2 regions of the Sporomusa rhizae genome follow, and region 2 is predicted to be linked to the other one. Evidence: a T-box and tRNA genes for the amino acid it is inferred to sense, from the RefSeq annotation. Region 2 holds a T-box; the other holds one or more tRNA genes.

Region 1 (10,393 bases), 390 kb from region 2:
TGGTGAGAATATTAAACATAGACTCCTTAACCCTGTCGGCTGTAGGGCGAACATCCAGACCTTTTGGTACTTTAAGCTTAACTCCTTTGGCAATCCCTGTTATAATCCGCATGTTTACCTCAAATTGTGCCTGAATTTCTTTTTAACATAAACATTTTAGCACATTTAACTACTTGTGGCACTTTTTTGCAAAAAAAATTATTTAATATTTTGTCTATCTATTATTCCCGCCTTAACGCCCAACAAACAAAAAATAACCGGATAACCGGCTATTTTTATGATCATAGTTATCGGCTAATGCGAAAAGCACCTAAAAACCGTTCCTGATAGTACGGTTTGGACATTGGTGTCAACGTTACTTTGCCAGCGGCAGAGCTCGCATGAATAAATTGGCCATTTCCGACATATATACCTACATGTGAAGGACCGGGCATATACGTACTATAAAAAACCAAATCTCCGGGTTGAATATCAGCAGCCGCTACACGATGTCCGAAATAGTATTGTTCATCGGCAACTCGCGGCAACAAAACTCCATAACAGTTGTAAATATAATATACAAAACCAGAACAATCAAATCCAGATGGAGCCGCTCCCCCCCATACATATGGTATACCTAAAAAGCTGCGAGCAAAATTAGCAATTTGTTGCCCGCCTTTTCTCTCAGTATTACCACGACTTATTTCGCCATTACCTGAGTAATTGCGAAGCGCCCGCCATGTACCTGAACCAACGATACCGTCATCTTCGATTCCAGCATTTTGTTGAAATTTTATAACAGCATATTTAGTATATTCGCCAAAGTTTCCATCAACGTCATCATGATAAAAACCAAATCTTCTTAATTCAGTCTGTAAAGTATAAACCGCCGCATTTGCATCTCCCTGCCTTATTACAGGCATTTCCTCTCCTGATGCAAAAGCCATTTTACCGGGAGTACTTAGTAGAAAAAACGCACAGATAAACGCTAAAAAAACCATTTTTACTATCTTCAAACACATACCTCCATCGATTCTACTTTTCTTCTTTCCTTTCGACATTTGCAAAAAAATTCCTTTAGGACAAAAGACTCATAAGAAGCTAAGAGAAATTTTAAATAAAATTTACTCAAGCTTCGCTGTTGACAAGGACATTATGAATGTGTATACTTAATAAATGTGAGCCGGGGCGTAGCGCAGTTTGGTAGCGCGCTTGGTTCGGGACCAAGAGGCCGCAGGTTCGAATCCTGTCGCCCCGACCAGTTTAATCTAGTGAATCCAGGCAACCCGAGCTGTGGATAAATCTTTAAAAAGCACAATGAGTAGTCAACTCCTAGCCGTTATTCTAACGAACGACGAAAGTTAAGAAAAAAACGTATTTTACAACCTCTTCTTTAGTATTAAGAGGTTGTTTTTATTTTGTGCGCTAGTAAGTTTCCTTCCTTATTATATGTTATGTAAAAACAAAACCATTGGTGCACACAAATGCTTGAAGTCAATGCTGTTAAATTAAGCTAACGCCCAATAAATCACTTCGTCTGGCGAAAAACCATGAAGTTACCCGCTTTTTCGCTTCTTTTTCGGTTTTTCCTGCTCTTTAATGGCGTTTATGCTTGCTTTTAGTGCGGCCACGATGTCAAATATCTTGCCGCCGGCTTCGATAGACATAACTCCAACCGTTATATTGTCTGAACTGTGAGAGATAAAACCTTGAATTGAGTGACTTCGTTAGGGATATGCCGGAAATATTTCATTTTGCCGAAGAGCTTTTCGTCTCCTGCTCCTTATGTAGAAACTAATAGTTCGGCTTCTTACTTATTTTTTTTAACTATCACCTCTTAACAACATAATCAGTATAATAAAGTAACCTGAATTAGAAGGTGGTGATAATTTGATCATTGATTTCAATGAACAAAAATTTAGAAGCGAAGTTATAAATATGGTTCGCCCCCTGGGACTCGGCAAACGTCAAATTGAACAAGTGGTGACTCAAGCATTACTAGCTGTTCGTAGAGCAAGTAGACCAGTAAGAATGTAATTAATTATTCTAATGCCCCTGGAGGTCAGCCTACTTTTGCACAAATGAAACCACTTCCACATATTGGGTTAGTTAGAACTTACTGCTTTAAATGATACCAAATTAAGTTCAGATTTTTACTAACGTTTGGGTAATACTAACCTTGGAGGTGATTCTTTTGAAAAGCTCCGGAAACTATGGTGAAAAATTCGGTAAAAAATTACCTAATACCGAAGCTAAGTATATTACCGGAAATGTTGGCGTCCAGGAAAATCCTGAGGCACCACCGAGAAAGAAAGAAAATCATACTATCGAACCACCCAAAGTTTCTACTCAGCATTTTTAAGTCGGCATATGCCGGCTTTTTTTTTGAATCACCCCATCACCAGCTGAAAAAGTTTAATTAATCTTTCATTGGTAACACTATTGCTGGAGGTGATTTTAATGGCCAATAACAGTCGTAGCCCAAACACACAACCAACAAGTCCAAAGAAAGTGTTTGACACCAGCGGTATCGAGACATCACTAATTCGGGACAGCCTCTCCCAGTCGTTCGATAATTCCCAATCCCAAGAAGGCTCCTCTCAGAAAAAATCCAAAAATGCAGATTTAGATAACCAGGCAAACGGCATTGTTAATCTTAATGGAATTCCAGTTTCTCCCTCAACAGGCTCTGCTAGACCAGCTCAACTTGATCGTGGTAAAAGCAAGCACACTATCCAAATTAGCAAAGATTTGCAAAATACCACTTATAGGTAAATGCAATTGACGCTTTTATAACCTATCTATAATCATAAACGTACCTAAAATCAATCTGCCAAACGGAATATATAACAAAAGCCCAAGAAGCGAATAAGTTTCGGACAAAACAAAATACCACATTATCAACATAAAATAAAAGTAAACTATAATCTTGCATTTGCCAAATGTACATGATATAATATGTCACGTTGTAGAAATTTTCAGTTTGATAATAGGGCTTCTGGTTTGAATTGGAGGGATTCCCGAGTGGCTAAAGGGAGCAGACTGTAAATCTGCCGTCTTTGACTTCGGTGGTTCGAATCCACCTCCCTCCACCATTTTATTTATATAGGGGCGTAGCCAAGTCGGTAAGGCAACGGACTTTGACTCCGTCATGCGTTGGTTCGAGTCCAGCCGCCCCTGCCAAAATTAAAGCAGAGCATGTTGCCTGCTTTTTTTTGTTTTTATTCAATTACTTGCATATTCTCTTCAACTTTACAATTATCTAAAAGATACTCATGGAGGATTAATATGGCAAAAAATTCGTTTATTATTTGTCTTATACTGCTATTAATGTTGACAACCCCCTGTTTCGCGGGACAAAGTTCAATTGTCACCAGCTCCTTTGTCGCCGTAGCTGTACATATCGACACTGCCAACAAAGATATAATAGGTGTTGATCTTTTGGAAGCCGGAATCAATAAGTTTATTCAATATAAGTCTAGTCTGGTAATGATGGATGGAATGATACTCTCAGGCAGCAGTGTTTTACGAGAACTGAAAAAAGCAGGAATTGATGATTTTAGCAACCCTAATCCTACAAAACTTCAAGATTTCGGAAAAATTAACGATGTATCCTATGTCTTACTCCTGACTCTCTATCCCCTGGATATTTCAGCTGATATTAAAGCATTTGACGTTAGCAAGGGAGACTATCTTGTTGGAAAAAAAATTACTCAGCCTAAGGAGGCTGAGTCTAAATTCGGATTCATGGATACTATGCTTAATAAGTTTTCTCGTTTAATTGACGGTGAGCTTGACGAGATATTTAAAATTATTAGTATTAATAAATCCTAATTTATTTGCAAACACCACACCTTTTACACCCAGCAACACATGGCTGGGTGTATTTTTCTGCCTGGGCTTGTCGATATTCTGACAACAAATATGACATATCAAAACCCATGTCTAAATTATCCCAAGGAAGAATTTCTGTTTCTCCCCTAGTACGATATAAATAGAAGTCTTCATCAATTTTGTGAATTTTGATTGCTTGTTTCCATCCTTTTGTACCACCATTATTCATGGCCGTAAGTAATACCGATCCTAATTTTCTGTCTCCTCGCGCCAGTACGCTTTGAATGTAGGCCTCCCTAGGATGTTCAATTAAAATTTCAATTCCCTTAACCTTTTTTAATGTGCTTTGAATGTATTTTAATCTGGATGAAGCTATCTCCAGGGGAGCCATAGGCAGCCATTGGAATGGTGTAAATGGCTTGGGGATAAAAGGATTAATACTTAAAGTCAACAACCCCTTACTGCCTAACCCCTCCATGTATGCCTTGATATTACGTGCCATCCCGACAATGGCTTCTATATCCTGATCAGTCTCCCCCGGTAAGCCAACCATAATATATAACCGAACATGCGGAATGCCGGCTGTTGCCGCAGCTTTTATTGCTTGATACAGGTGTTCATCACTAATCTGTTTATTAATCACTTTGCGCAAGCGTTCACTGCCAGCTTCCGGCGCTAACGTTATTGTTTTGTGACCACTGGAAGCTAACGCTTCTACCAACGATTGCGTGAGCGAATCAGCTCTAAGTGATGCAACTGACATAGTTAGACCCTGATCCAATATTATTTGACACAATTTATCAATTTCAGGATAGTCTGAAATCGCCGCTCCCATCAGCCCAACTTTTGCCTGAAACAGCTTAGCTTTTTTCACAGCTTCGGTAATTTGTGTTAAAGAACGTACCCGTGGGTTACGGAAACAGTACCCTGCCATACAGAATCGGCAATGCCTGCCACAGCCCCTGGCAACTTCAATTAGATACATATCTCTGAATTCAGTATCAGCAGTTACAATAACAGTTTGGCCAGGGTAGCTGCTCAAATCTTTTATATAGCGGCGTTTTACGTTAGCCGGGATACCGTCATAGCGCTCATATCGATTAACTATGCCCGCAGCATCATATATCGGCCGGTAAAATCTCGGTACATATACTCCTTCTATATTAGCTAACTTTAATAAAAGTTTTTCTCTCGACAAACCACTGTTTAAACCATCGTAATAAGTGTCTAAAAACTCATGAATTACTTCTTCCCCTTCTCCAATAATACAAGCATCAACAAAGTCAGCCAATGGTTCGGGGTTAAATGTAGCACACGGTCCGCCAATAATAACGAGCGGATCGCCTTCTTGCCTATCGGCCGCCAACACTGGAACTTTACCTGTAGCTAATATATTAATCATATTAAAATAATCCATTTCAAATGAGACAGCAAAGGCAATCAGCGGAAATTCATACAAGGGCAGCTGGTTTTCCAAACTTAATAAAGGCGTATTTGTCCGAACATATTCATCCATGGTCTTTTTATCAGGCAAAAACAGCCGTTCACAGGCAGTATCGCCCCGGCTGTTTACTTGCTCATAAATAATATGCAGTCCTAGATTGGACATCCCCACGTGATAAGTATTCGGATAAACAAGCGCCATAGGCCGGCGAGACCCGGGAGCATAGACCATTGTTCCTTGTTCTGCCGCCACAATTTTTCGCAGGCGTTCTTTAAGCTGCCATGACATGTTAATCACATCCACCTTTATCGTAGTAACTATACCATTACAATAGTATACAAACATTTATTAAAATTATAGCAGCATTTAGGCCCAGCGCTTTTGCAAAGCATCTTCCCAGAGGACGACCTTCATAACTTTTAAAGTTGCCTTCACATCGATCAAGCGCTGGTTACGGGAACCACGAAATGCTAAGCTTAAATCACGCTCAGCTTCACGGTATTTTCCATCTATAAGTATATCGGTTTGTTTAAGGAGTTGCCCTACAGCTTTATTCGTTAAAGCCATTGCCGTTAACTGTTCAAACCTAAAGCCACTATACGTGACGATATCAAGCCCCAACGTTTTTAGGCGTTTTGCCAGCTGAACTAATGGTTCAGGTTGCAGAAACGGTTCTCCACCCGAGAATGTTACACCCCTTAATAACCGGTTGTGAAGAACCTTCTTTTCAATATGGTTAAAAAGCCCTTCTATATCAACAACGTAACCGCCATTACTATCATGAGTATCGGGATTATGGCAACCTGAGCACCCATGTGGACAGCCCTGTGCAAAAACTACCAAGCGTAAGCCTGGGCCATCAACAACGCTTTCCTCTGTTATTCCAGCAAGCCTAATTTCCATACATTTTCCCTACCTTAGATATGTCTTACTCTTTGATTTAATTCGTTCAATTTAGCGTCATTAAAGCGGTCAACCGTACTAAGATAACCAGTAATCCGCCGAACTCGACGCACATTGCTAGTTCCACATGAAGGACACTCCTCAGTGTCAATTACCCCTAAATGTCCACAGCCTTCACAAAAATCAACAGGATAGTTAAAGCCAGCATATCCAAAATCACATTTTCGCATATAACGAATGATCTCTTCCAAAGCCCCCAGATTATTAACAGGCGGCGCTCCAAATTCCACATAGCTGATATGCCCCGCATTAGCATACTTGTGATATACACCTTCAATCCGAATCTTATCAAAAACACTAATCGGATAGTTAACAGGTATATGGAATGAATTCGTATAATATTCTTTATCTGTAACTCCTGGGATAATACCATATTCACGGCGATCCATTCTAACAAAGCGTCCTGATAAGCCTTCAGCCGGGGTCGCCAATAATGTATAGTTCAAATCATAATGTTCTGCTGCCCGGTCCATTTTATCCCGCATAAATGCCACAATTTCTTCACCCATAATCTGGGCTTCTTCGTTTTCCCCATGATGATATCCGGTTAAAGCAGTTAAAGCTTCAGCTAAACCAATAAAGCCCACCGAAAGAGTACCATTTTTAATTACATCTTCAATATAATCGTTGGCTTTCAACATGTCCGAATCAATATATAAGCCCTGCCCCATTAAAAACGGCATATCCCGAACTCTTAATTTAGCCTGAACTTCAAAACGGTGGTATAACTGTTCGCAAGTCAAATCGATAAATTCGGACAGACTTTGATAGAATTTCATTAAATTGCGTTCTGCTTTAATAGCTAACCGCGGCAAATTAATGGTCGTAAAACTCAAATTGCCGCGTCCATCGGTTACTTCCGGGCCGCAACGGTTAGACATTACCCTGGTGCGACATCCCATATACCCGACTTGATCTCCATAAGGCTTATTAAAAGATGAATCCATAAAGCTAAAAGTAGGATTAAGCCGTTGCGCCGCAACACGAATCGCTAATTTAAACAAATCATAGTTGGGATCCCCGGGGTTAAAGTTTACTCCTTCTTGAAGACGGAAAATAATGTTAGGAAAAATTGGGTTTTCACCTCGACCTAGCCCCTTTTCATAGGCTAGCAGTAGGTTTTTGGTTACGGTCCGCCCAGCCGGTGAAGTATCGGTACCTACATTTAAACTAGAAAATGGTACTTGTGCACCTGCCCGTGAATGCATGCTATTTAAATTATAGATCAATGCTTCCATAGCTTGATATACTTCTTCATTGCTGGCCTTTTCCATAAAAGGTGCCATGTCCCGGTCAAAAAAAGCAAAGGACTGCCCTCCATGCATATCATTCTGTGAACTTTGCAGAATAATAGCTGCGAGAGCAGTAGCTGACGCAGGCCGCCTAGGTGAGCGAATAAAACCATGTCCATTATTAAAACCATTTTGCAATAGTTTGCCCAACGGAATTTGAACACATGTTAGTGTCTTTCCATAAAAGTCCAGGTCATGAATATGATAGTCACCTTTTACATGAGCTTGGGCATATTTCTCTGGAATAAGACGGTTCAAGTAGTATGCCTTACTGGCTGCACTGGCAATCTGCAGCATTTTAGCAGATGGAGAGTTAGAAACATTGGCATTTTCCCGGCTAGTTTCTACTAAAATTTCACCAACGGCATCCATAAGCTCTGATTTAGCTTCACGCATACGGGTACGCTTGTCCCTGTGCAAAATATATGCTTTAGCTGTTTTAGCATGACCTGTCTCAATTAACGTCTTTTCAACAGCATCCTGAACATCCTCAACACTAAATATTCCACCATTATATCTTTGTTTTAAAAATTTTAAAACATCCAAAGTAATTTCTAACGCCAGCTGCCGGTCAGCACCGCCCACTGCTTTTGCCGCTTTATAAATAGCCTCTGTTATCTTACTCTCATCGAAAGAGGCTTCCCGACCATCGCGTTTTTTTATTTTCACAAACATACCCTTCCTCCATATTCATTTACTCTTTATGCTGAACCTTCATAAGCATTTCAAGCTCTTGCATAAAATTATTAATGTCAGCAAATTGCCGGTATACCGAAGCAAAGCGTACATAAGCTACCTGATCAATTTCTTTCAGCCGCGCCATTACAGCTTCGCCAATCTGACGGGTAGACACCTCTCGCTCAGTATTATTACGAATCTCTTTTTCAATCTTACTAACAGCTGTTTCAATAACGTCAACAGGTACTGGCCGCTTCTCACATGCTCTTACTACTCCGCCAAGCAATTTTTTTCGGTCGAACATTTCTCGGCGACCATCCTTTTTAATAACCATTAAAGGTATTTCTTCGACAACTTCATATGTAGTAAAACGGCGCGAACAAGCAGAACACTCTCTGCGCCGCCGTATTGAATTTCCTTCGTCGGCTGATCTAGAATCAATAACTTTGCTGTCAGCCACTCCGCAAAATGGACAGCGCATTTTCTCTCACTCCTTGATTAGTCTAATAGTTATGTTATAATATCTATAGTTCGTTAGACATTGCACACTATATATTGTATCTGCATTATTAATATACGCCATATATTGTGTATTTCCTGCCTACAGGGGAAAATTCTACAAAAAAAATCTCTAACCTTGATTATCAGGTTAGAGATTTTTTTTAATCATGCTTAAGCTCACCAGAATTACCAGCTTCCACCAAGATTACGTCCGTGCCAATTTTATTAATCTTATCCCATGGAATGACAATATCCTCACTTCGTCCAAATAGTCCCAGAAATTTCCCTAGTCCTGGCACTACTATGGCAGTAAGCCGGCCTGTTTCAACATCAATTTCTATATCTGTAATATTACCCATTCGTTTGCCATCGATTACATTGATAACTTCTTTCATTTTCAAATCGCTGGTTTTTAACATCCGCTCCCCCTCCTCAACTAACACTTATCAAATATGTAGCATCAAGTTCTACAATAAGTATATGAGGGACAAGGGATATGTGTGCCTAAATATTTATTTATTAAAAATCTCAGCTACCTTCCAACGGATCTTCGGCACAGGTGTACCTTCAGAACTTCCCGCATCGGCAGAGGCTGTCATTGGCGCCACTGAGGCATTACTGCCGTCGATAAAGCACAAAGGCGGAAATAACACGCACCACCAATTTTGTCCTGCCGCATCTCCTAACAGGATACGAACAGCACGATAGTCACCAGCCGGCAGAATAAGGCTGCCATAGGAACGGACCGGAAACTCAAAATTTCCCAATTGTACATCAACACCATAATTTGCGCCGTTTTCAGCCAGCGTATGCTTAGCCAGCCTAATAATATCTTCTTTGTGACTTGAAATAGTATTCTCAGCTTCTTTAGCATCTTGAACATCTTTTACATAAGGAGTTACATAAGCAACAACCGCGTCACGCACTTTTAGCTTAAGCTTTTGATCTTCTATACTATCGCTGTTGGCTAAAATATGCAGCCGGACATAATCACTTCGATTAGGAATAGCCGTACCGCGTTCTTGTTGGTAAAATAATAGACTCCAGCCACTGACAACAAAACAAACTAACGCAGCAAATAAGATACTTTTATTTCTAGGTAATGATTTTCTCCTCATTTTCTTTTTCCCCCATTACGAATTAAGTTTTTATATATATTTGCGCATATGCCCCAAAGCGGCTTTTTCCAGCCTAGACACTTGCGCTTGTGAAATACCAATTTCTTCAGCTACTTCCATCTGGGTTTTACCTTCAAAAAACCTTAACGTAAGAATATGTTTCTCGCGATCACTTAATTTACGCAAAGCTTCCTTAATAGCCACACCTTCAAGCCAGCTTAAATCAAGATTTTTGTCATCACTAATTTGATCCATTACAAAAATCGGATCGCCGCCGTCGTGATAAATAGGTTCAAACAACGAGATAGGTTCTTGAATAGCATCAAGAGCAAAAATAATTTCTTCTCTTGGCACTTTTAATTCGTCAGCAATTTCGTTAATTGAGGGTTCCCGCGAATAGCGACTGACAAGAGAATCTCGAACTTGCAACGCTTTATAAGCAATATCCCGCATGGATCGACTTACTCTTATCGGATTATTGTCTCTCAAATAGCGCCGGATTTCTCCAATAATCATGGGTACTGCATAGGTAGAAAATTTAACATTCTGTGATAAATCAAAATTGTCAATTGCTTTCATCAGAC
Region 2 (10,393 bases):
TAGTAAAGCCACAGTAAGTATTACTTACCTGTGGCTTACGTTGAGATGATCATAACTATTCAATTATAACAAATTCTAATTCTGGTTAATTATTGGCCTTAGGAGTACCATTATTGTTGTTATTGCCGCCATTTAGCAACTCACTGTCAAACGGGAATGGGAATTGTACATATGTATTAGGTACTTCACCAACAACAACATACTCGGCAATTGGCACTTGTGTATTGACGCTAACACTTTGGCTTACCAGCGGAACAACGATGCGGACTTGGGTAGTCGCAACCAAATAAACCATATGCCTGGTTTGGTTAATACCGGCTTGTTCAAATTTATCTACTACTTTAACCTGAACTGTCCCTACAGGAATTATAGTAACTGTAATTTTAGGCCCCATACTTGCCAGTAATTGGTTTCCTAACACTTGGCCAATAGGAATATCTATTTTTTCTTCAGTTATCTCTTTTAAAGCATCTTGTACTTTAATGGTAGTGTCAGCAGCTAATCTGTTGAATTCCATGGTATTAGGCTGGATAAGAACTACTCGCCCGTGTTCATCAACGGTAACATTTACCAGTGTCTTAGGATCAACAGTAAGGCTTACTCTGTTATTAATAACATTATTAATTGACTGGGTTGCAATGAGTGTTGCCCGTGTTTCTGCAATCGCCATCAGGGTAGGCTTTAGGTGGTTTTCAACCTGCCAGAAAGTAAACCCCACCAGAATTCCTAGAAGAACAGAAACTAAAGGAAAGAGTGGTATTGTACGTTTGCGCCGCACTGAAAACCGCATCTCTCCCCCCTCCTTCAGGCTTTCCCATCTTGATTATTATATATATGGTGTAAGTTGGCTGTTGGTTACTAAATTAAAGTTCATTATAAAATAAAATTGCGGGAATACTACTATATGAGGTGATTGTATGGACGGTTTACAAAAGTTAAAATTAGAAGCTGCCAATGAAACTTTAGGCCACGAAATGCAAAAAGAAATAACACCTGATAATTATGAAAATGTGCTTGATGAGAAAAAGGCTGAAGTAGCAGAAGAATTAGGACTTAAAGATAAGATTGAAAATGTTGGTTGGGAAAACATGACAACTAAAGAAGTAGGTAAGATTGGTGGTCATGTGGGAGGTCATATTGGCGGTCAAATGGTAAAAAAACTGATCGCTATGGCAGAATCGCAGATGGCCCCCGTTGACAAAGCAAGTATTGAAGATGCAAAGGATCATTTGGAAGGTAAAAAGTGAAAATAAAACTGGGTCGCAGGCTGCGACCCAGTTTTATTATTTTTATTCTATAATAATACGATGGTAGTTTTTCTTGCCTTTCCGAATAAGAACGCTGTTATTGCTGAAGTGGTCGGCTGTTAGTAAAAAGTCCGGATCTGTGATCTTGGTATCGCCAAGATAGAGACCGCCTTGCTGAACTAAACGCCGCCCTTCGCTTTTGGAGGCAACAATCCCGGTGCTTGCGAGGATATCTAGTAACTTTGTACCTACTGTTTCACTGGTAATTGATACAGTTGGAGCATTATCCAGATTTCCTGCGCCACCAAACAGTGCTGCCGCAGCCTCGGCCGCTTTTTCTGCTTCTTCTTGGCCGTGAATTAATTTAGTTACTTCAAAGGCCAGTGTTTTTTTCGCGATATTAATATCCTTATCTTTAAGCGCGCCCAAACGACGAACTTCATCCATAGGTAAGAATGTTAACAGTGCCAAGCATTTCTCTACGTCCGCATCATCAATATTACGCCAGTATTGGTAAAACTCATAGGGGGATGTTTTCTCAGCATCCAGCCAGAGAGCTCCTTTTTCGGTTTTGCCCATCTTGCGTCCATCACTAGTGGTCAATAAAGTAAAGGTTAATCCATACGCCGGTTTGCTTTCTTTACGACGGATAAGATCTGCACCGGCCAGAATGTTCGACCATTGATCATCACCGCCCATCTGCATTACACAGTTGCACTGGCGGTTAAGTTCCAGGAAGTCATACCCTTGCATTAGCATATAGTTAAATTCCAGGAACGATAATCCTTTATCCAGCCGTTGCTTGAAGCATTCTGCTGTAAGCATTCGATTAACGGAGAAGTGAACACCGATTTCACGAATAAACTTAACGTAGTTGAGATCCAGCAGCCAATCAGCATTATTCATCATCAATGCTTTGCCATCAGTAAAATCGATAAACCGCTGCATTTGCTTTTTAAACCGTTCGCCGTTGTGCTCAATATCTTCTCTGGTCAACATTTTGCGCATATCCGATTTCCCCGAAGGGTCTCCAATCATTGCCGTTCCACCACCAATGAGACAAACAGGGCGGTGACCGGCTTGCTGCATATGCGCCATTACCATCATTCCCAGAAAATGTCCTACATGCAAACTATCGGCAGTAGGATCGAAACCAATATAGAATGTGATTTTTTCTTTTTCTAATAACTCCGCAATTTCTTCTTCATGGGTCAGTTGTTGAACAAAGCCCCGTTCTTTAAGAATATCTAATACAGACATTGTTATATCCTCCTTAATTGCCCGGATCAAGACCGGTAAAAATAATAAAATCCCGTCCCTGGTTAGGGACGGGACTATAAACCCGTGGTACCACCCTTGTTGCTACTAAATAGCCACTCAAGCGAAGTTAAAAACTTCTTCTCTGCTATATAACGGTAGCGTACCGGCTCGGCTTACTAACAAATATGTTTTCAACCTGCTGCTCCTAGGTGTATTTCAGTCAGCCAGCTTACTGGGTTTCACCAGCCCCCAGCTCTCTAAAAAGCTATTCTGACTTACTTTTCCTACTCATCACTTTTTTTTGCTATTATTTTATTTTAACTATACCGCAATATAAGCATATTGTCAATTTTAGCCACTCTATGTTAAAGCTCGGCTATTTTACAATACATTAGTACTTTTTCCCATATTACGCCGTATTATAACATAACGAATTTAATAATGCGAACTGCAGATAAACATATACCCTATCATGAGTCGTTTTATGGTATAATGATTAGCGAATCTAGTCCTTGGCCTAATTACAATTTAAAATGAATGTATTTGTATTGAATCTGTAAGGGGAGGAAACCATGCAAGATAAAAATAATGAATTCAACGAAAATAGGGAAAATGGCAGACGGCGCTCAAAAAAGAACACACGAGCGATTACAATAGTTGCTGTTCTCGTGTTCCTGGTAATGCTTACAGGAGCTGGTTTAGGATTTTTAACAGCCAGTATCCATACCATGCCGAGCTTAAAGGGCGAGATACGTCCGGCCGTTTCTTCTCAAATTTTCGACGTTAATGGAAAACTGATTACAACTATTCATTCGGTTGAAAATCGCTTGCCTGTATCAATGAATAAAATACCTAAGAACTTACAAAACGCTTTTATTGCGGCTGAGGATGTTCGCTTCTATCAGCATAGTGGCATCGACCCTCGCGGTATTTTGCGCGCTATATGGTCTAATATGACAGATAGAGGGATTTCTGAGGGTGGCAGTACGATAACTCAACAATTAGCCAGAAATGCTTTACTCTCTCAAGATCAAACGATTAAGCGTAAAATTCAAGAAGCTTTTTTGTCTTTACAAATCGAACGGCAATATAGCAAGAACGAAATTTTAGAGATGTATATGAATCAGATTTATTTTGGGCAAGGCGCTTATGGGGTTCAAACGGCAGCTCAAGTCTATTTTGGGAAAAATGTTGAAGATCTTAACCTTGCAGAATGTGCAATAATTGCTGGTATTCCCAAAAGCCCAAATTACTATTCTCCCTCAAGTAATTTAAAAGCTGCTAAAGAACGTCAAGCAGTCGTCCTTGATCAGATGGTTAAGTATGGTTATATTGATGCGACTACAGCAGCAAAAGCAAAGAATACAGAAATTAAGATAGCTAGTCGTCCGGCGACGGCTACCCCTACTACTGCTTCGTATTTTATTGATTATGTTACGCAACAGCTTATTGATAAATATGGTGCGGATGCAGTATATAAAGATGGACTGAAAGTATATACTTCACTTGATTTAGATATGCAAAAAGCGGCTGAACGGGCAATGGAACAGTTGCCAACAAGACGCACTGAAAATGGGATAAAACAACCGCAGGGCGCACTTGTCGCAATTGACCCTCATACCGGATATATTAAGGCAATGGTTGGCGGACGCGGTAACGATCAATTTAACCGCGCGGTATTGGCTGAACGTCAACCAGGTTCTGCCTTTAAACCATTTGTTTATTTGGCTGCTATTGAAAGTGGGTATACACCAGCTAGTATTATTGATGACAGCCCTATCAGCTTCGGTAGTTGGTCACCAGTGAATTATGACAGGAGCTTCCGTGGACCAGTAACTATCCGCTCGGCCCTCGAACAGTCACTTAACGTTGTTACTGTTAAATTAGCACAACAAGTGGGTATTGATAAAACCTTATATTATGCACAGCAAATGGGAATATCCACACTAGTTCTTAATGGTGATACCAACGATCGCAATTTAGCTATGTCGCTAGGCGGACTTACCCGCGGTGTTACTCCGCTAGAGATTGCCAGCGCCTATGGCGTTCTTGCCAATAACGGGGTTCGGGTTGAACCGACAGCTATTGTTAAAGTTGTAGACCGCAATGGCAAAGTTATTGAAGAACATGTTGCTAAAGAAAAAGTAGTTGTTAATGAGCGCAGCGCTTATCTTCTTACAGATATGATGAAAGGTGTTATTAATAATGGTACTGGTACCGGCGCTTATTTTGGGCGTCCGGCCGCGGGTAAAACCGGTACAACCAATGATTATAAAGATGCTTGGTTTGTTGGATTTACCCCAGATTTATCTACATCCGTTTGGCTTGGTTATGACAATTCTGACTATCTGAGCGGGGTAACCGGCGGGACAATTCCTGCGAATATCTGGCGTACTTTTATGAGCGATGTTGCTGCTAAATATGTGGCGAGAGACTTTGCCAAGCCTTCGGGAATTGTGGGTGCCAGAGTTTCAACTAAGGATGGCTTACTGCTAAATGATCCCAATAATCAGGAAGGACGAAATGAAATCTTTGTGGAAGGTACTCAGCCCACAAAAGTATCGACTGTTCCTGCATCTAAAGATGGAAAAGACAAAGACGGTAAAGATATCAAGCAGTCTGATCAAGCTAATCCTGCCTCCGATGCTTCAACAAATGTAGATAAAACTGCGCCGCCACCGCCGTCTAAGAGCGACAAAAATACGGGCACTCCTTTGGCACCGCCGCCCCCACCTAAGGATTCTGGTAAGAAAAACTAGATTAGTAAATGATGTGGTATATATCGTAATTTTTCCGCTTATAAAAATAAAAAAAACACGCGTATTTTACGCGTGTTTTTTTGCGTTTGCGCATATACATTATTATAGACTGTTAGGGGAACACGCTGCCCGGGGCCGTTCCTGGATATAAGTATGAATACTATAGGCAAGTGTCGTCACCTTCAAAGAAGAACAATAATAAAATTATAATGATAATCCAAATACCACCAAAACCATGACGGCCAAATCCACCACGCGACATGTAAGCTACCTCCTTAATTATCATTAATGAAGGCGAGGTACCGTCCGCCCTTCTACTTCAATATATACATCTTATTGTGGAAGTGTTACTGAGCAAGGCTGACATCAAGTTACTAATTTGGCCTATTAAATAGACTTCTAATTTGTTTAGGTGCTTCTGATGCCACTTTTACCGACTTCATAGTATTGTTAATAACATCAGTCATATTGCGAATTTTATCTACGGTAGTAGACATAGAGTCAATCCTTCTATCCATTGAAAAGTTTTCTGATGTCAATGTCAAAAGGATGACCACTAGTTGAAGGTTAAGATTAGGATTTTGCATTATCTTTCTGAACAAAGCTGCAGGTCCTCTGGAACTCGTGGCTTTAGACGAGGATTGGTTTATTGGTGTAACCGCTGGTGCTTTATCTATTGTTGATTTTTCAATATTAGTTCTTAACGTTGTAACAGGCCCATCTACAGGCGGTACTCCCGAGTTTCGGTGGTATTTTCGCACACGCATGTTTTCACGACCCCTCAAATTATGATTTTCTTAATCCAATATATGAAGTTCGAAGGTATTTTGTTTCTCCTGAAGTTTGGACACTCACAAAATTTGTTAAATTGAATAAATTAGATAAGAAATATGGAGGTGATTAGACAGTGTTTGAACAGTTTGGTAATCTTATGGAAATGGTAAAAAAGGTTCAACAAAATGTAGATAGTGTACAGGATCAACTTAAACAAGAAAAAATCGAAGTGAATAGCGGCGATGTTGTTAAAATAACGGTAAATGGTCAGCAGGAACTTATCTCTATTCAAATTAATAGCAAATATTTAGTTGCTGAAAACGCCGCTTTACTGCAGGATTTACTTTTAGCTACTATAAACAATGCGTTGACTAAGTCCCGGGAGCTTAATCAAACTGCAATGAGCAAGCTTGCTACAGACTTAAACCTGCCCAAAATTCCCGGCGTTTTTTAAGGAGGCGGTCCTATGCCGAATGACACCGAGAATAATGGGTCATCGACGCTGCTCAGTTCAGTAGTACGATTGTTAGACTCCAATATTTCCGCTGGATCAGGACTTGATAATTTAATAACTGTCCTATCACTGTTATGCCTAATTTCTATAGTTAGCCGTAACCAAACTGTCAATCAGCCATCTCAAATACAATCGACAGCTAACAGCAGCAATCCTCTACATAAATTATTAGGTGATTTAACAAAAGGCGTTAGCAATGACGGGGGTGGTTTATCACCCGACAGTCTGATGTCTCTTCTTCCTTTGTTGAATAACCCACAACTTAAATCAAAGCTTAATCCGGGTACTATTGGAAGTGTTTTAGGGTTGTTGAATAATATGGGTGGACTTGGTTCGAATTCCTCGCAGGATAAGCCTAAAAATGAAAGTAAATCTGAGAGCAAAACCGAAGCTTCTAAGTCAACAAAGGAACCGGAAACGACCGTCCAACCATCTGTTTCTGTCCAACAACCTACATCGCCCCCAATACAAAATCCATCCCCACAAGACACCGAAACTTCAGAAGAGCCTGAAGGTAAAAACTACGGAAGATATTTAAATTGGAAAAACAACTTCTAAATGAATTAATAAGCGGCCTACGGAAAAATTTAGCTGTTTTCATTAAACAAAAAAACCGGTGGTAATACTCACAAATTGAGTAACCACCGGTTTTATATATGTATTTAACTTAGGTGCGATCAAAAAACGGACTTTTTCCTGAAACACTGAGCGGTATGCCGTAAGCAATTTCAACATCTTCTTCAAATATAGCAAGATTTAAAGCGGCCCGCCCCACAGAAAACATTATCCTGTTGTCAATATGATGCTGGGCAGCAACTCCAACAGCCGAACCAATAGCAATTCCTAAATCCCCGATACTAATAGCACACTGGCCGGATTTTTCGGTATTTTCTTTACAGTTTGCGTATCCGCAATAGCCACAAGGACTAACCCCCAATGGCTTAACTTTCTGTCCTAAGAGTATTACCATTGGTGTTTTCTCTAAGCATTTGGCATCGCGTTCAAAAAATTGTGCGCCACTTGATTGAGCAATTTTTTTCATTTCTTCCGCTATCTGGTCTTTTGTTCTGCCTTTTACAACCATTGTAACAAGATTGTCGGTACCTCGTCCTTTAGGCGCTGTTCTGGCAGCTACACACATTAATTCGGCAACTTGTTCAATGGCGCGCTGCTCAAGCTCCTTACTTTGAATAATCATGCTCTTCTCCCCCATACATTTAGATTCCGGTAAATTTCTATACTAAGCCAACCTAGCTACGGTAGCTCCGGTGCCACCTTCGTTAAGTTCAGCTATGCGTATACCAGTTATATGTGGGTGATTTTCGAGGTACATCTTTACTCCTTTTCTCAGAGCGCCGGTACCTTTTCCATGGATAATAAGCACCTCGTTTAAGCCTGATAATATTGCTTCATCAATATATTTATCAAGTACCGTTTCTGCTTCCTCAATTGTCATGCCGCGAATGTCTATTTGTCTTGCCGGCGCTTCGGTCTTCGCTATGCTAACACGTTTAGTGACTGGGCTTTCCTTGTGTTTAACAGTTTCAGTTAACAACCGGCAGGCAGAAAGCGGTACAGTAAGTTTTAAAACTCCCATCTGTACGGTTACATCTGTATTGTTTAGCGCCAATACTTCTCCCTTTTGTTTCAGGGTGGTAACATATACAGCCATGCCAGGCCTGACCATATCGGCGGATAATTCAGAATCTGTCTCTTCGTCCAAGCTAAACCCGCTAACACTGCTGCTGCTTTCCTTTAATTTCTTCCGGGCTGTTTCAATCGCTTTTTGGCGTTCACGTCCACTATGTTCGGAAAACTGTGATTTAAGTTCAGTAATAATTTCTTCAGCGCTGCGCCGAGCTTGGCGAATAACAGTGGCAGCCTCTTCCTGCGCTTTGGCTAATACCGTTGTCTTTTTCTCATTAATTCGCTGCTTTTCAGCGTCTATCTTTTCTCTAGTCCTGCTTAATTCCTGCTCTAAGCTCTTTACATCATCCAAACGGGCTGTATATGCTTTCTTTTCTTCTTCTAATGCTTGAAGAATTGTTTCGAAATCTGCGTGTTCTTTATTGATTAATTCTTTTGCGCGAGAAATAATCTGATCGGATAAACCCAGCCTGCTGCTGATGGCAAAAGCATTACTGCTGCCGGGTATACCAATTAGTAAACGGTACGTTGGTCGCAGGGTTTGTATATCAAATTCTACGCTGGCATTTTCAATTCCATGTCTAGTATAAGCAAATGTTTTTAATTCACTATAGTGTGTTGTCGCAATTGTTTTTGTTCCAAGTTTATGGAAGTATTCTAAGATTGACATGGCTAAGGCAGCGCCTTCACTGGGGTCTGTTCCTGCTCCAATTTCGTCAATAAGTACTAAATCATTGGCAGAAACATCTTTTAATATTCCAACTAAATTTGTCATATGCCCCGAAAATGTGCTAAGACTTTGTTCAATGCTTTGTTCATCACCGATATCGGCAAAAATTTTGCCAATAACCGGCATCTCGGAGTCAGGAGCTGCGGGAATAAATAAACCTGCTTGCGTCATAAGCGCAAATAAGCCCACTGTTTTTAGCGTTACGGTTTTGCCGCCGGTATTCGGGCCTGTTATAAGTAACGTAGTAAAATGACGGCCTAGATGGACATCTATGGGCACAACATTTTCACCGGGGATAAGTGGATGCCTGGCTTGAAGGAGGTTAATATACCCTTGCGTATTAATAATTGGCTTAATTGCCCGCATATCAATACTTAGCTTCGCCTTGGCAAAAACAAAATCCAGATGAGCTAAGATATCAAGATTTTCCTTAATACAATCCGCTACTTTTGCAATTTGTCCTGAAACTACGATCAAAATTCGTTCAATTTCAGCTTTTTCTGCTGCGATAAGTTGTTTTATATCGTTATTAAGGTTAACTATGGCTATAGGTTCAATAAATAGTGTCGCACCACTTGCAGACTGATCGTGAACAATGCCTGGGAAACTATTGCGAAATTCTTGCTTAATAGGGATTACGTACCTATCACCCCGCATGGTTACCAACGCATCTTGAAAGTACTTTTGATATTCGCCTGAACGTAAAATATTATCCAATTTTTCTTTAACACGGCTCTGAGCCTGTTTTATTTCACGACGCAGCTTTAACAATTCACTACTTGCATCATCCCGGATAGATCCCTGTTCAGTGATCGTTGCTTCAATGGTTGTTTCAATATTTTTTAGCAATACTATTTGTCCTGCTTTGGCGCTAAGAAGTGGTGTTTCTATTGGTAAATCAGATAAAAACGTTTTCATACGCCGCGCAGCATATAAGGTACTAGCAATCGCTAACAGTTCATGCGGCTCCAAAACGGCACCCAAGCTGGCTCTTTTTATACTTGCTCTGACATCACGTATTCCTCCAAGCGGTATGCTGGTAAAATTGTTCATGATATCTCGGGCTTCCGCTGTTTCTGCAAGCCGGTCTCGAACCTGACCGGTATCACTGACAGGTAGCAGTACTTCTGCAAGTTCACGCCCGATAATCGATCCCGTGCGATCAGCAAGCATTTCTATGATTTTGTTATACTCTAATGTTGAATACACCGATAATTCCATGCAAATTCTCTCCTAAATCCTATAATACTCCACGGAAATAGTGCCCCCTTGTTATGTGTTCATGCTCAATTTCCGTTATTTTTTTATCATTATTAATAAGTGGATGTTTTTCCCCCTGATCAATTAATTCCCGGTACAATCTGGTAATATAGGCGATCTCCTTAATAGAACTATATTTTGCTTCATATCTTAGCCGGCTTATACCACTCCTGATTAAGCGCGGTACATGCGGCAGCATAGA

What was found. The T-box of region 2 lies ahead of tyrS (tyrosine--tRNA ligase). A T-box ahead of a tRNA ligase gene usually reads a tRNA of that ligase, here a tRNA-Tyr.
Region 1: it encodes a tRNA-Tyr, which carries the amino acid that the T-box ahead of tyrS (tyrosine--tRNA ligase) is inferred to sense. The anticodon was not compared.

The regions. Positions count from the first base shown of each region.
Region 1 covers NZ_CP156925.1:2,457,269-2,467,661, reverse strand. Annotated here, with positions in the region: gene rsmD (16S rRNA (guanine(966)-N(2))-methyltransferase RsmD) at 1-136, opposite strand, end outside; gene SRRS_RS11375 (NlpC/P60 family protein) at 288-995, opposite strand; tRNA gene SRRS_RS11370 (tRNA-Pro) at 1,164-1,240, shown strand; gene SRRS_RS11365 (hypothetical protein) at 1,870-2,016, shown strand; gene SRRS_RS11360 (hypothetical protein) at 2,174-2,341, shown strand; gene SRRS_RS11355 (hypothetical protein) at 2,440-2,754, shown strand; tRNA gene SRRS_RS11350 (tRNA-Tyr) at 2,990-3,074, shown strand; tRNA gene SRRS_RS11345 (tRNA-Gln) at 3,087-3,162, shown strand; gene SRRS_RS11340 (hypothetical protein) at 3,268-3,813, shown strand; gene SRRS_RS11335 (TIGR03960 family B12-binding radical SAM protein) at 3,815-5,545, opposite strand; gene nrdG (anaerobic ribonucleoside-triphosphate reductase activating protein) at 5,624-6,160, opposite strand; gene nrdD (anaerobic ribonucleoside-triphosphate reductase) at 6,175-8,187, opposite strand; gene nrdR (transcriptional regulator NrdR) at 8,207-8,671, opposite strand; gene SRRS_RS11315 (YlmC/YmxH family sporulation protein) at 8,853-9,110, opposite strand; gene spoIIR (stage II sporulation protein R) at 9,204-9,809, opposite strand; gene sigG (RNA polymerase sporulation sigma factor SigG) at 9,840-10,393, opposite strand, start outside.
Region 2 covers NZ_CP156925.1:2,851,991-2,862,383, forward strand. Annotated here, with positions in the region: gene yunB (sporulation protein YunB) at 86-790, opposite strand; gene SRRS_RS13395 (small, acid-soluble spore protein, alpha/beta type) at 918-1,247, shown strand; gene tyrS (tyrosine--tRNA ligase) at 1,290-2,507, opposite strand; T-box leader at 2,569-2,808, opposite strand; gene SRRS_RS13405 (transglycosylase domain-containing protein) at 3,080-5,266, shown strand; gene SRRS_RS13410 (hypothetical protein) at 5,641-5,763, opposite strand; gene SRRS_RS13415 (YbaB/EbfC family nucleoid-associated protein) at 6,174-6,494, shown strand; gene SRRS_RS13420 (hypothetical protein) at 6,507-7,112, shown strand; gene SRRS_RS13425 (ferredoxin domain-containing protein) at 7,222-7,752, opposite strand; gene SRRS_RS13430 (endonuclease MutS2) at 7,795-10,152, opposite strand; gene SRRS_RS13435 (DUF3656 domain-containing protein) at 10,172-10,393, opposite strand, start outside.